Regions from separate parts of the Bacterioplanoides pacificum genome, predicted to be linked through region 3. Evidence: riboswitches for the same ligand, from Rfam matches in the RefSeq annotation. Region 3 holds a riboswitch; each other region holds the start of a gene.

Region 1 (4,023 bases), on a different contig from region 3:
CGATGTTATGGCGGCCGGGCGGATGGTTGTAATAAATAATGGCCAGGCGTTTATCCTGATTGGCTTTTTGTTGCAACGTTTGCCAGCGTTTCAGGCGGGCGGTTAATGCCGCCAGACCATCCTGTTTGGCTTCAATGGCGCGAATGCGGATACCACTGAGCGGGTCGTTATGTTGTTCGCCGGCGGTGGCAATAATCAGCGGCTGAGAGGCACCCTGCAGTTCCGGCATGGCGACCTGGTAATATACTTTTTCTGCCGCCAGTCCGTCGGCTGATAACTGATGCTCCATGGCACTGCGGTCGCGTAATTTAATCGCTTTCAGCAGCGGCACATTAAAGTGTGTTAATAACTCGGTAACCCGCTGACGACCTTCGCCGCCACCAATCACAAAATCCTGCAGCATCACGATGGCACTGAGTTGTTGCTGATAAGGCACCAGTTCATTTAAGGCATTAACGCCGGCTTCGCCCCAATAGGCCAGTGCCGCGATACATTGTTGTTGCTGCTGTTCTATCTGTTGGCACAGGTTGCGTAACAATGCAGCATCCGCCGGGCGGCCACCTCCGGCATGGTCGATCACCACAACCAGCGGACGCGGGTCGGGCGCGGGCAGCTGGTTATGCAGAGTACCTTTGCTGTACCAGCGTACCCGGGGTTGTGGCACAGGTGCTGCTGCCTGCAGTGGTTCTCCCAGTTGCTGATAACTCCAGTTCAATAATTGTTGTACGTTATGTTCGCCACCGGCCTGCCAATAAGCGCGGGCCTGTAACCACTGTGCCTGTTGTGGGTTGTGCTGTTGCTGTTGTTGCAGCCAGGCGGCAAAGTTGTCTCCCGGGCGTTGTTTGCTCAGTTGCCGCAGCTGTTGCTGATCGCTGAATAAGGTTCGTCCTGCCAGTGTGCTCATCGCGACCAGGCGATGATCACTGCTGAACACCAGCAGCGGTTTGTGCTGCTGGCGGAAGGTGGAAAATAGCGGGCTCAGTTCAGCAACGGCCGGGCCGAATAATCCGGCACCAATAATCGCCCGGGCATTTAATACCAGTTGCCGGCGTTGTTGTTCGGTTGCTTCATAAATCTGGCTGTCGGTACGGGCCTGAACGGATAACTGTGGATGTTGCTGCTGAAATAAACGGACCGCTTCGGCAACGGTTTCCGCATTTCGCTGGGAGGTTAACAGCAGCAGGTAATCGTTATTGCTGGTTTCTGCCTGACTGAACAGCGCCGTGCCGGCGATTGCAAACAACAATAATAACCGTGTCAGCCGGGTGGCAGACAATAAGCGATAAAACAACATAAATAACCTCAAGTCGGTTGGCCTTGAGGGAGAGAAAAAGTACCGCGGAGGCGGGTAACAGAACCACGGCTTCACTCGCAGTACCGAGTATTCCCGCCCGGTGTACTATCCAGCGACGCTACGTGTATCTGGCTCAGGTGGGTGTGCCACCCTGACAGTTGCGGGTACAGCCCCGGAGTTACACCGGGTTCCACGTTGCCACAGATCGGGTATACCGAAGCGGGCAAAAACGTCGGCGCTTGTTCTACCCCCGGCCAGCCGGAATGTCAATTGTTGTTGCTTTTCAAGGGTGGGCTTTCCTGCTAATGTGCCGCTCACTTTTCGTTGCGCCACCGTCTGCTGGCCCGACATTTTGTGCCGGAGTATTTATGTTTTCTTCGTTGTCGTTAAATGTGATGCATCAGGTGACTTCGCTGTTATTACAGCCGGTTGTCTGGGCGCTGTTATTCTTTCTGTTGCTGGCTTTATATGAAACCGGCCTGGCATTGGGAGAGCGCTTTGGTGGTATTTGCCGGCTGATCAAACGTGGTGATAAAACGTTATTAACAGAAGTGGGCAAGCGCCGGATTGAGCGGGCTGATTTTATTACCCGTATTGCTCCTATGCTGGGGTTAATGGGCACTCTGATTCCGCTCGGGCCAGGGTTGGCAGCACTGGGTGACGGTGAATTATCGGTGTTAACAACAGCGATGACGGTGGCATTTGATACCACGGTGGTGGGGTTATTAGCCGGCATTGTGGGGTTTGTTTTAGGCCGGGTTCGGCGCCGCTGGTACGATAAAGCCATTGCCGCACTGGAGCCGGCTTATGACTGATCGCTGGCGCAGTTCTTCCTTCGATGCTCAGGATGATGAGCCACTCGGTCCGTTAGCCAATCTGGTGGATATTATGCTGGTGTTTGCCTGTGGCTTAATTGCCGCACTGGTCGCGGTCAGCCCGGAATTACGCCAGCATTTTCAGTTGCAGGATACTATTCAGCTGCAGCACAGTCGTGAATTAACCGATATGCCGGAATCATTACGCCAGCAACTGGAAAATGGTAAAACCCAGGGTTACCAGTCGATGGGCCAGGTTTACCGCGATCCGGAAAGTGGCAAATTAATTTTAATTGGCCAATAAAAGAATGTATTGCTGGGTTATTGCCCGTCTGCCTGAAGCACCTTATTTTCTCCTTCCTTTTTTTGCTTCAGCTTTCATGGAGTGATGTGTTTTATGGCCGCTGAAAAAGCGGCCAGAAGTATCTTTTCAGGATAAAAATATCACTGATTGAGTATTCAATCTGGTTTGCAATATTACTGTCATCTTGTGCTTTTACGATCCGGCACCACTTTGCTTCGGGGCAGGAAGCCACCCGGCAATCCCGATTAATAATGAACAAAAATAAGGTGTCATGAAGGTATGAAAATGTTAACCAAGCTGTCGGCTGCTGTTCTGACGGCATCCATGCTGACTGCCTGTGGCAGTGACTCAGATTCCGATAATAAGTCCGAACCCGCGGGTTCTCAGGGACAGGTTAAAAACCTGATTCTGATGATTGGTGATGGTATGGGCGCACAGCAGGTTGGTATTCTGGAAGAATATGCCCGTCGTTCACCGGCCAATGCCGCACATATTGATCGTGTCACCGGTCTGCAGAAGCTGGCAGAAAATGGTTCGCTGGGTTTATCAATGACCGCACCGATGGGTACTAATGCCGGACTGGTGGTGGATTCCGCCTGTTCTGCCACTCAGCTGGCGACCGGGCAGGGCTCGATTTCTGAGGCGGTTGGCCTGGATGATAACGGTAATAAAGTCGAAACCATTCTGGAAAAAGCCCGCAAAATGGGTAAAGCCACCGGCCTGATTACCGATACCCGTTTAACTCACGCCACGCCGGCGGGTTTTGCTGCACACCGTCCTCACCGCAGCCTGGAAAATGACATTGCGGAAGATTTATTAGCCGCTCAGGTTGATGTGTTACTGGGTGGTGGCTCACGTCACTGGGTTCACGATCCATTGGCGGGTGTTGATTTAACCGGCATGGATGACGATCAGAAGAAAGCGCTGCGGAAAGAGAAGTTTGCTGAACTGGCGACTGAGTTAAATGCACCGTCGCACGTGATTAAAAAAACCAAGCGTAGTCTGGATGATGATCGCCGTTTATTAACGGAAGCAAAAAATGCCGGTTACGCTCTGGCCTTTGACCGCACTCAGATGAACGCGGTATCCGGCGGTAAATTATTGGGTCTGTTTGATGATTCAGCGATGAACGATGGTATTGAATATACCCACTGCAAAAATGCAGCAACGGTTGAGCCGGGCAATAAGTGTGCTGATGAGCCATCGTTAAAAGAAATGACCAAAAAAGCGCTGGATATTTTGTCTCAGGACCCGGATGGTTTCTTCCTGATGGTCGAAGGTGGTCAGATTGACTGGGCAGGTCATATTAACGATGCCGGCTGGTTACTGCACGAAATGCTGAAGTTCGACGAAGCGGTTCAGGCGGTGTACGAATGGGTTGCAGAGCGTGACGATACGCTGGTGGTTGTCACCGCCGACCACGAAACTGGTGGTTTTGGTGTGGCTTACCACAAGCATGATATTCCGCAGGCTAAAACCCTGGCGGGTGACGGGATGGTCAACAGTGACGGCAGTGCGCGTGATTACAAACCGAATTACAACTTTGGTTCGCTGGCCACACTGGACAAAATTTATGCACAGAAACGTTCGTTCTACGACATTCTCGATTC
Region 2 (4,023 bases), on a different contig from region 3:
TGTTTGTTGTTTCCTTGTCAGCGTTGCTGTGTTTTCTGCTGTATCTGGCAATCCGCCGCTGGCAACGCTCTCCTTACGACACGTTATTACAGGAGTTACAGCAACAGGCCGAACAACCTCACGGTGACGTGCAGCTGAGCGCCAGTGATCCGGATATCCAGCCGCTGGTCAATGCCCTGAACGATATTTTCTGGCTGCGGGAACAGCGTCACCGGGATTTGCGCAGTGCCCGGCACCAGGCAGAAAGTGCCCGCTGGCGGGCAACCCGGTTGTCGGATGAAACCCGTCGTATCAATGACCACCTGGCCAAAGAAGTTTCGATTCGCCGCGGTATTGAAACCCAGCTGAAAAATACCCAGAGCCTGCTCGATAATATACTTCACGCCATGCCCTCGGCCATTTTTGCCGTCGATGAACAACTGCGCATCGTACAATGCAACCAACAGGCCGGAGAATGGTTACAACATGACCCACAGCAACTGGTGGGTCACCGGCTGGTGCGACTGATTCCGGAACTGGAAACACAAAATATTCTGTTTGAGCGCGAGTTACCGCAACCAGAAAAAATTGAACGTTTAGCCCTGCCCAGTCTGGGACAAAACATCACGGGTGACCTGTTAATTTACCCGATTCAGCACGCCCGCCAGGCGAACCGTGTGATTCGTATTGACGATGTCAGCGTACGTCTGCGCATGGAAGAAATAATGGTGCAGAGCGAAAAAATGATGTCGGTCGGCGGCCTGGCCGCTGGTATGGCACACGAAATCAATAATCCGCTGGGAGCGATATTACAAAATGTGCAGAATATTCGCCGTCGTCTGCAAGCCGGCCTCAGTGCCAACCAGAAAGCAGCCAATCAACACGGGCTCGATCTTGAGAAACTGCAACATTATTTACAGCAACGTCAGATTTTTCTGTTTATTGATCATATCCAGCAAGCCGGCGAACGGGCAGCCACCATCATCCGCTCCATGCTTCAGTTTGCCCGTAATGACCACCTGCAGAAACGCCACATTAATATCCACGACCTGATAACAACCAGCCTGACCATTGCAACCACCGACAGTGATCTGAAACACATTCGGATTAACACCGAACTGCCAAAAACGCTGCCTGACGTCGCATGCGTACCCAGTGAAATTGAACAGGTACTGCTTAACCTGATCAAAAACGCACAACAGGCGCTGGATGATAGCCAACAACAAACACCAGCTATTCAGATTCGCGCCTTCCTCCAGCAACAGTCTGCACCAGCTCCACAACAGCAACAAATTGTGATCCAGGTTGAAGACAATGGCCCGGGGATTAAGAGCGCTGATATCCCACATATTTTTGAACCTTTCTACACCACCAAAGACGTGGGAGAAGGCACAGGCCTTGGGTTATCAGTCTCGTATTTTATTATCACCGCCCATCATCAGGGACAACTTAATTACCGGTCAGGTAAGGATGGTGGATCCTGTTTTGAAATTGTTTTACCACTTAATGCCCCCGCTCCTCAGACTTTGGTAACAAACACTGAAACTTGACCAGTTTTCAGCCAGCGGATATTCTGCCGCCCCTCAGGTGCTCTGATCTTCGATCAAGTTAAACGGGAAATTGGTGTCATTCAGCTCCCGCTGAAGCAATCCAATGCTGCCCCCGCAACGGTGATCGGCCTATCCGACTGACCTCAGCCACTGTAACTTAACCGTTATGGGAAGGCGTCAGTTGGCGTTACAGGTTTCAAACTGTGTAACAGGCCGTCAGCCCGGATACCGGCCTGATAATGTTCAACTCGTATTGCGGTGGGCGATACAGAAGAAGTAGCCAAAACAGAGGCTACTTGTTTTGATTCCCGCCGATTGGATAAATCCTATCGGACTCTTATGAAAAAACTGATCTTATTCTCCGGACTGATCTCAGCAACATTTTCTTATGCTGAAACCCAGCTGGATACGCAAACCGTTACAGCAACGCGCTTACCTGAAAACACCATCAATGATGCACAATTGATTATCATTGATCGTGAGCATATTGAGATGAGCAACGCTCAATCACTGCCGGAGTTACTCAACCTCGAGTCAGGTATCCAATTTACTCAGAATGGTGGCCGCCTGAACACCACCAATCTTTATATCAACGGTCTGGATAACAAGCGTATTACAGTATTGATTAATGGTGAACGCGTAGGAACGGGCACAAACGGAACAACGGCTTTTAATCTGATTGCACCGGAACAGGTAGAGCGGATTGAAATAATTCAGGGGGCGCGTGGTGCGTTATACGGTGCGGATGCCCAGGGTGGTGTGATTAATATTATTACCCGAAACGAGACAGATAACAGCCAGCTGACCGCGGCCTTTGGCAGTGATAAAAACAGAGAGCTGAACCTGAGAACTGCCACCAGCATTGGTCGTACAAGTCTTTATTTCAATGCACAACACGATGCCAGTGATGGCTACGACATCAAAGATGATGACGAAAGTGACAAAGACGGTCATGAGCGTTACAGCATTGCAGGTGGAGCCGCGATCGAAATCAGCAAACAACAAAAGCTGGCACTCGATTATCAGCGTAGTAAAGGTAACTACGAGTACGATGGTAACTTTGGCAACAACGCCGACTTTGATAATCAGGCACTTTCTGCCAGATATCAGATCGTTGCAGAAAAATTAACAATCAGTGCAGCGGCTGGTCGCAGCGAAGATAACAGCTGGGACTATAAGGATCATCAGAAACGCTCTGCAGATGATTTATTTGCCACTACAAAAAACACGGCCAGCCTCATTGGTCGTTACCGTGTTAATTCACAACATTCTGTGATTTTGGGTTCTGACTATCAATCAACAGATATCAGCGAATCCGGCAAAGACTACGACGAGTCAAAAGACAACAACACCGGCATTATTACCGGCTACCGTTACACCAACAGCTTTGCGTCCGTCGAATTAGGAGCTCGTCATGATAACAACAATCGCTATGGCCAGTTCCGCTCGTTTAATACACAGGTTGTACTGACGGCTGAGAATGGAGATGTTATTTCCGCCGGACAAGCCACTGCTTTCAGAACACCAACATTTAATGACTTGTATTACCCGGGGTTCGGCAATGATGAGCTGGAGCCAGAGCGCTCCAGAATCTGGTCATTAGGGTACCTCAGACCGTACAACAACGGCTCTTTAAAGTTAAATGGCCAACGGGCAATTTTTAACAACAAGATTACTTATAATCCTGTCGCGTTTAAAAGTGAAAACATCGGAAAATCCAGTGTTGATTCAGTCTCTCTGGTCTGGAAACACCAGTGGAACAGTTCTCTAAATTCGCAACTGAGTCAGGATTGGCTTGATGCCAAGAATGATGGAAACGGAAAACGTCTGAGCCGTATTTCCCCCCGCAGCAGTAAGGCCATCATCCGCTATTACAGCGGTGCAGTTTCTACGCAGCTGGAAGGTATTTATTATGAAGGCTCTCCTAAATCCGATGGCGGAGAACGTTTAGCCAGTTACAGCTTATTTAACGCAAGCATTAACTATCGTGTGATTCAGGACCTTACCGTCGGTTTACGACTTGATAACATTTCAGATCGTGAATATGAAACAATATCCGGCTATCCTGCACCGCGGCGCAGCTGGATGCTAAAATCGCGCTACAACTTCTGAGGTTAACACCATGGGCAACCGACTCTCTAAAATTGCCACTAAAACCGGCGATAAAGGTGAAACAGGACTGGGCGATGGCTCACGGGTCAGCAAAAGCAGTGCCCGCATGCATGCCATTGGCGATGTCGACGAGCTGAACTCCTGGGTCGGTATGCTGCGTGCTGAACTGGATGAAAACGACGAGCTGATTGCTCTGTTACATCAGGTGCAGCACGATTTGTTTGATCTGGGTGGCGAGTTGTCCGTACCCGGTTTTAATGCGCTGCAGGAAGTGCTGATTACCGATCTGGAGAACCATCTGGAAGGGTTAAATGACACCCTGCCACCACTGAAAGACTTTATTCTTCCCGGTGGCAATAAAGCCGCAGCGACCTGCCATCTG
Region 3 (4,023 bases):
CCGGAAACGTAACGGAGAATCACTGGCTAATAAGGTGTTCTGGTCGTTGTACAGGGATAACTGTGCGGTAAAACTGCCTTCTGCTGCCAGAGAAATAATATGGCCGGATTCCAGTTCGATACGGTGTGACTGGTAATGGCTGCCATCTTTGGCATTCAGCGGACTTTGTGTCGTCAGCTCACCATGAATGGATTCGCCGGCGGTCAGTTCGCTGTTGCTCTGTTCAACCAGCGAGCGGCGTTGGGTTGTATCGGCTGTGTTGTCAAACTGGCAGGCGGATAAACACAAGATGGTGCTGAGCAGCAGTCCTCTGGCCGGATCGAACGTGAATCTTGCCATACATAATCCCTCGGCGCTGATGCCCTGAGTCAATACTAACCGGGCTGTCAATTAATGGTGAGGCTGCGGATTATAAGTCGCAGCCTTGGCTTTTCCAGTCGCTCGCCGGCGTGCTGTGAATCGGTCGCCATTTTAACCGCCGCCCGTATGGCTTTTTCAGCGTTGCAGGCGTTGTTTGGCCATAATCAGGGCGCTGATTGCAAACAGCGTCAGCAGCAATAACACACTGTTCAGCAGTATGTCCCACAGCGGTCGCTGACGTAAAACACTCAGGTCCCACTGGTGTAACGCATGGAACAGCCAGCGATAACTGCGGCCGTTGTGGTCGAGGTATAACTGTTGCTCGGCGGTGGTGGCGGAAAAATAAAAGCGCGATTGTGATTCGTCATTCAGGATCAGGCGCCATACCGGAAACGGGCGCGTGGTTTTATGGCCATAATAATAGTCATCGGCGTCGTGCAGTAATGACAGTTGGTAGCCGGCGTCGCCAGCCAGTGTTTGTGCCAGCCGCCTGAGGTGCCGGCGATCACCGGGAATCGGCCGGCCGTTGCTGTCCAAACGTTGTTGCTGACCGTCAGCGCTGGTGATAATCCAGTTAACCTCACCGAATCTGGGCGCCAGCCGGAGCTGTTTAAAAGCCGGCAGTGGTTGTGCGGCTAATGCCTGCAGGCTGTTGTTAATGGCGTTTCTATCGGCGTATGGCTGAAGTTTTTCGACCAACGGTGAGGGGGACGTTTCCAGCAGCCCCCAGGGATTCATGGATAATAAACCGCTCAGCAAAAAGTTGAATAACAATAACGATAACCCCACGCCACCCCAGTGGTGCAACCAGCGCAGGCCGCGATACGGCGACAGTGGTTTTCCCGGACGGCGGCGCAGCTGACGAATGCCGAGCCAGAGACCGCTGACGACAGACAGCAGAGCGATCAGCGTCAGAGCAATGACCAGCCAGTACCAGAGTTTGCCATGCTGACGTAACACCGTCGGATATAACCAGTGGCTAACGGCGCCGGGCCAGCTCCAGCCCCGTTGCCAGCGGGTGGAGTATTGCACCACCTGGCCGGTTGTTGACGAGATGTGAATTTCGCTGTGTTGTGGGTCGCTGAAGCGCACTTTATATAACGGTCGGTGGCGATGAAAGCGCGAATAGACGGTCCACTGATCACGCTCAATTAAGTCGATTGAACGGATGGCAGCGGTGGAAAAACTGCGCGCAATCGCGCGCGCCTGGTGGTCGCTGATGGCTTTCAGTGGCAGGCCTGTGTGGGCATCACCGGGTGTTCCGGTCCCGCTCTGGAACACCAGTTGCTGGTCGATGTATTCCAGCGTTAACGCACGCACCACGGAAGGTGATTCTTCCGGCAAGGATAATGATGGCGGTAATTGCCGGATGGCGGGTAATTTTTCCAGCCGTTGTGTTTCCGTCAGTTTCGGAAAGGCGACATACATCATAATGATGCCGGACAGGCACCATAAAAAAATAAAGAATGAGGTGATTATTCCGCTGTATCTGTGGCTCAGATACAGGTACTTCTTCCAACGGATGTGGCTCATGCGCGTAGCAACCTGATAACAACAATACCTGATAACAACAATACCGGATAACGGCAATAGTGAGTTGATGCTTATGGTGTTATTTGACCTCAACGGATCAACACATTAGTCTTGCGGCGCTTTTGTAGGAAGAAGCAAAAAAAGTATTTCAGGTTTTCTGTTTTATTGCAAAACAGAAATTAAAAGGGAATAAGGTGGCGCTGATATTCAGCCATTCCTTAACTGCCCCCGCAACGGTAATTAAAGTAGAACATTCAAACAGCCACTGAGCCATTTTTTCGGCATGGGAAGGCGAATGTTCATACCTCCTTTATAAGTCCGGAGACCTGCCTGTGATCAAACCAATCTGTGTTGCGGCGGGCGTCACTGGTGGGTCATGGCCGTCTTTTCCTGTCATTTTCCCTGCCTGCCTGTTCGCAAAAAAAACTAAGCCCCGACACCCTTGTATGGCGGTGATGGGCGGAACAGGATCAGTGTATGCGTCAGTTGTTATTTTATCTTTGTCTGTTGTGTGTTGCCGTCAGCCATGGCGAACCTGCGACGCTGGACAATGTTGTGGTCGCCGCCGGCAGTCTGGAACACAGCCTGCCGGAGAAAATTGCTGCCAGCGGTTCTGAACTGGTCATCATCGACTCCGATGCCATTCGTCTCAGTGGTGCTCAGGATGCGGCAAAAGCGTTACAGATGCTGGCGCCGGGTTTATATGCTGCACCCAAAAACGGTGCCTTTGATTATGTCAGTGTGTCACTGCAGGGTTCACGCTCAGGCGATATTCTCTGGCTGGTAGATGGCGTCCGTATTAATAACCGCCTGTACGCCGGCACTTCGCCGCTGGATACCATTCCGGCCGCTGCCATCGAACGTATCGAAATACTCAAAGGTGGCCAGAGTTTGTTTTATGGTACCCAGGCGATTGCCGGTGCGGTCAATATTGTGACTCATAGCGTGCAGCCGGGAGCGGTCAGTGAAGTTCAGCTGGGGCTGCATTCAGACGCAGGTCGTTCACACAGCGGACGGCTGGTGGGTGGCAATGAGCAAACACGTTATCTGTTATTTGCCAGTAACGATCAGACAGAAGGCTTCCGCGCATTTAAACGGCAGCATCAGGAGCCATCCGCCAGCGATACTAAGCGCGGTTATGATGTGTCGGTGATGGGTGGCAAACTGGTACATCAGTTATCTCAACACTGGCGGCTGTCAGCCTTATATCAGCAGCATAATGCGGAGCTGGATTACCTGCGGCCAACGGATAACTTTCTGACTCAGAATCAGCGCACCGAGGATATGGCGTATATTAAGCTGGACGGCCGTATCCGCGACAATATCAGTTTGTACGTCAAAGGTTATTTTCATCAGTGGGATACCCGTTACCTGAGAATTTATAACGATGGGGCGGGGCTGGCATTAAAAAGTAATTACGACTATTGGGGCTACACCGACCGCGGTATTAATCTGATGGCCGAGGTGGCGGATGTCGCTGGCCTGGATGTTCGTCTGGGCTACGATATGCAGAATTTTTCCGGCAGTGATGATGTGCTGAAAATCGCGTCACAACAAGAGCAGGTACAAGCGGTTTTTTTGCAGTTAGCCAGCCGTGAGTCATTATGGTCAGACGCGCAGTTTTCACTCGGGGGACGTTACAATAAACCCGCCGGTGAAGGTGATAGCTGGGTTGGTCATGCCAGCGGAACGCTGAATCTGGCCAGCCATGTTCAGCTGTTTGCTGCGCTGGGCAGCAGTTTCCGTTTGCCGAGTGCTTATGAGTTATACGCCAGTGATGATTGTTGTACTCAGGGAAATCCGGATCTGGCGCCGGAGGAGGGGAAAAATCTGAACGTCGGCGTGCGTTACCAGGATGCTTACCGGCAGATTGGCCTGACGCTGTTTACCCGCCAGGTTAACCGGTTAATTGGTTCAGCGAGCGATGATAATGGCGTAAAACATTTTGTGAACAGTGGCAGCAGCGTGTTGTTCAGAGGTGTGGAACTGGATATCGCCGTGGATCTGACGCGCCATGTGTCATTCACACTGAATCATGTGTATTCGCGCGCGGTGGCCAAAGGTGAGACGCAACAAATCAATAATATTCCGTTAAATAACAGTAAGGCGGGGCTGGCCTGGAAGCCGCAG

Evidence for each region. A riboswitch is a leader RNA that binds a small molecule or an ion and turns the genes downstream of it on or off. The one in region 3 is predicted to bind cobalamin.
Region 1: it holds a riboswitch for cobalamin, as region 3 does, so the genes downstream of both, ACFOMG_RS09550 (cobaltochelatase subunit CobN) here and ACFOMG_RS06745 (TonB-dependent receptor plug domain-containing protein) in region 3, are expected to answer to the same signal.
Region 2: it holds a riboswitch for cobalamin, as region 3 does, so the genes downstream of both, ACFOMG_RS15850 (TonB-dependent receptor domain-containing protein) here and ACFOMG_RS06745 (TonB-dependent receptor plug domain-containing protein) in region 3, are expected to answer to the same signal.

The regions. Positions count from the first base shown of each region.
Region 1 covers NZ_JBHRYB010000007.1:6,663-10,685, forward strand. Annotated here, with positions in the region: gene ACFOMG_RS09550 (cobaltochelatase subunit CobN) at 1-1,294, opposite strand, end outside; cobalamin riboswitch at 1,397-1,526, opposite strand; gene ACFOMG_RS09555 (MotA/TolQ/ExbB proton channel family protein) at 1,663-2,109, shown strand; gene ACFOMG_RS09560 (DUF2149 domain-containing protein) at 2,102-2,413, shown strand; gene ACFOMG_RS09565 (alkaline phosphatase) at 2,693-4,023, shown strand, end outside.
Region 2 covers NZ_JBHRYB010000015.1:205,253-209,275, reverse strand. Annotated here, with positions in the region: gene ACFOMG_RS15855 (two-component system sensor histidine kinase NtrB) at 1-1,529, shown strand, start outside; cobalamin riboswitch at 1,548-1,780, shown strand; gene ACFOMG_RS15850 (TonB-dependent receptor domain-containing protein) at 1,788-3,641, shown strand; gene ACFOMG_RS15845 (cob(I)yrinic acid a,c-diamide adenosyltransferase) at 3,652-4,023, shown strand, end outside.
Region 3 covers NZ_JBHRYB010000005.1:464,118-468,140, forward strand. Annotated here, with positions in the region: gene ACFOMG_RS06735 (hypothetical protein) at 1-339, opposite strand, end outside; gene ACFOMG_RS06740 (PepSY domain-containing protein) at 496-1,893, opposite strand; cobalamin riboswitch at 2,027-2,241, shown strand; gene ACFOMG_RS06745 (TonB-dependent receptor plug domain-containing protein) at 2,371-4,023, shown strand, end outside.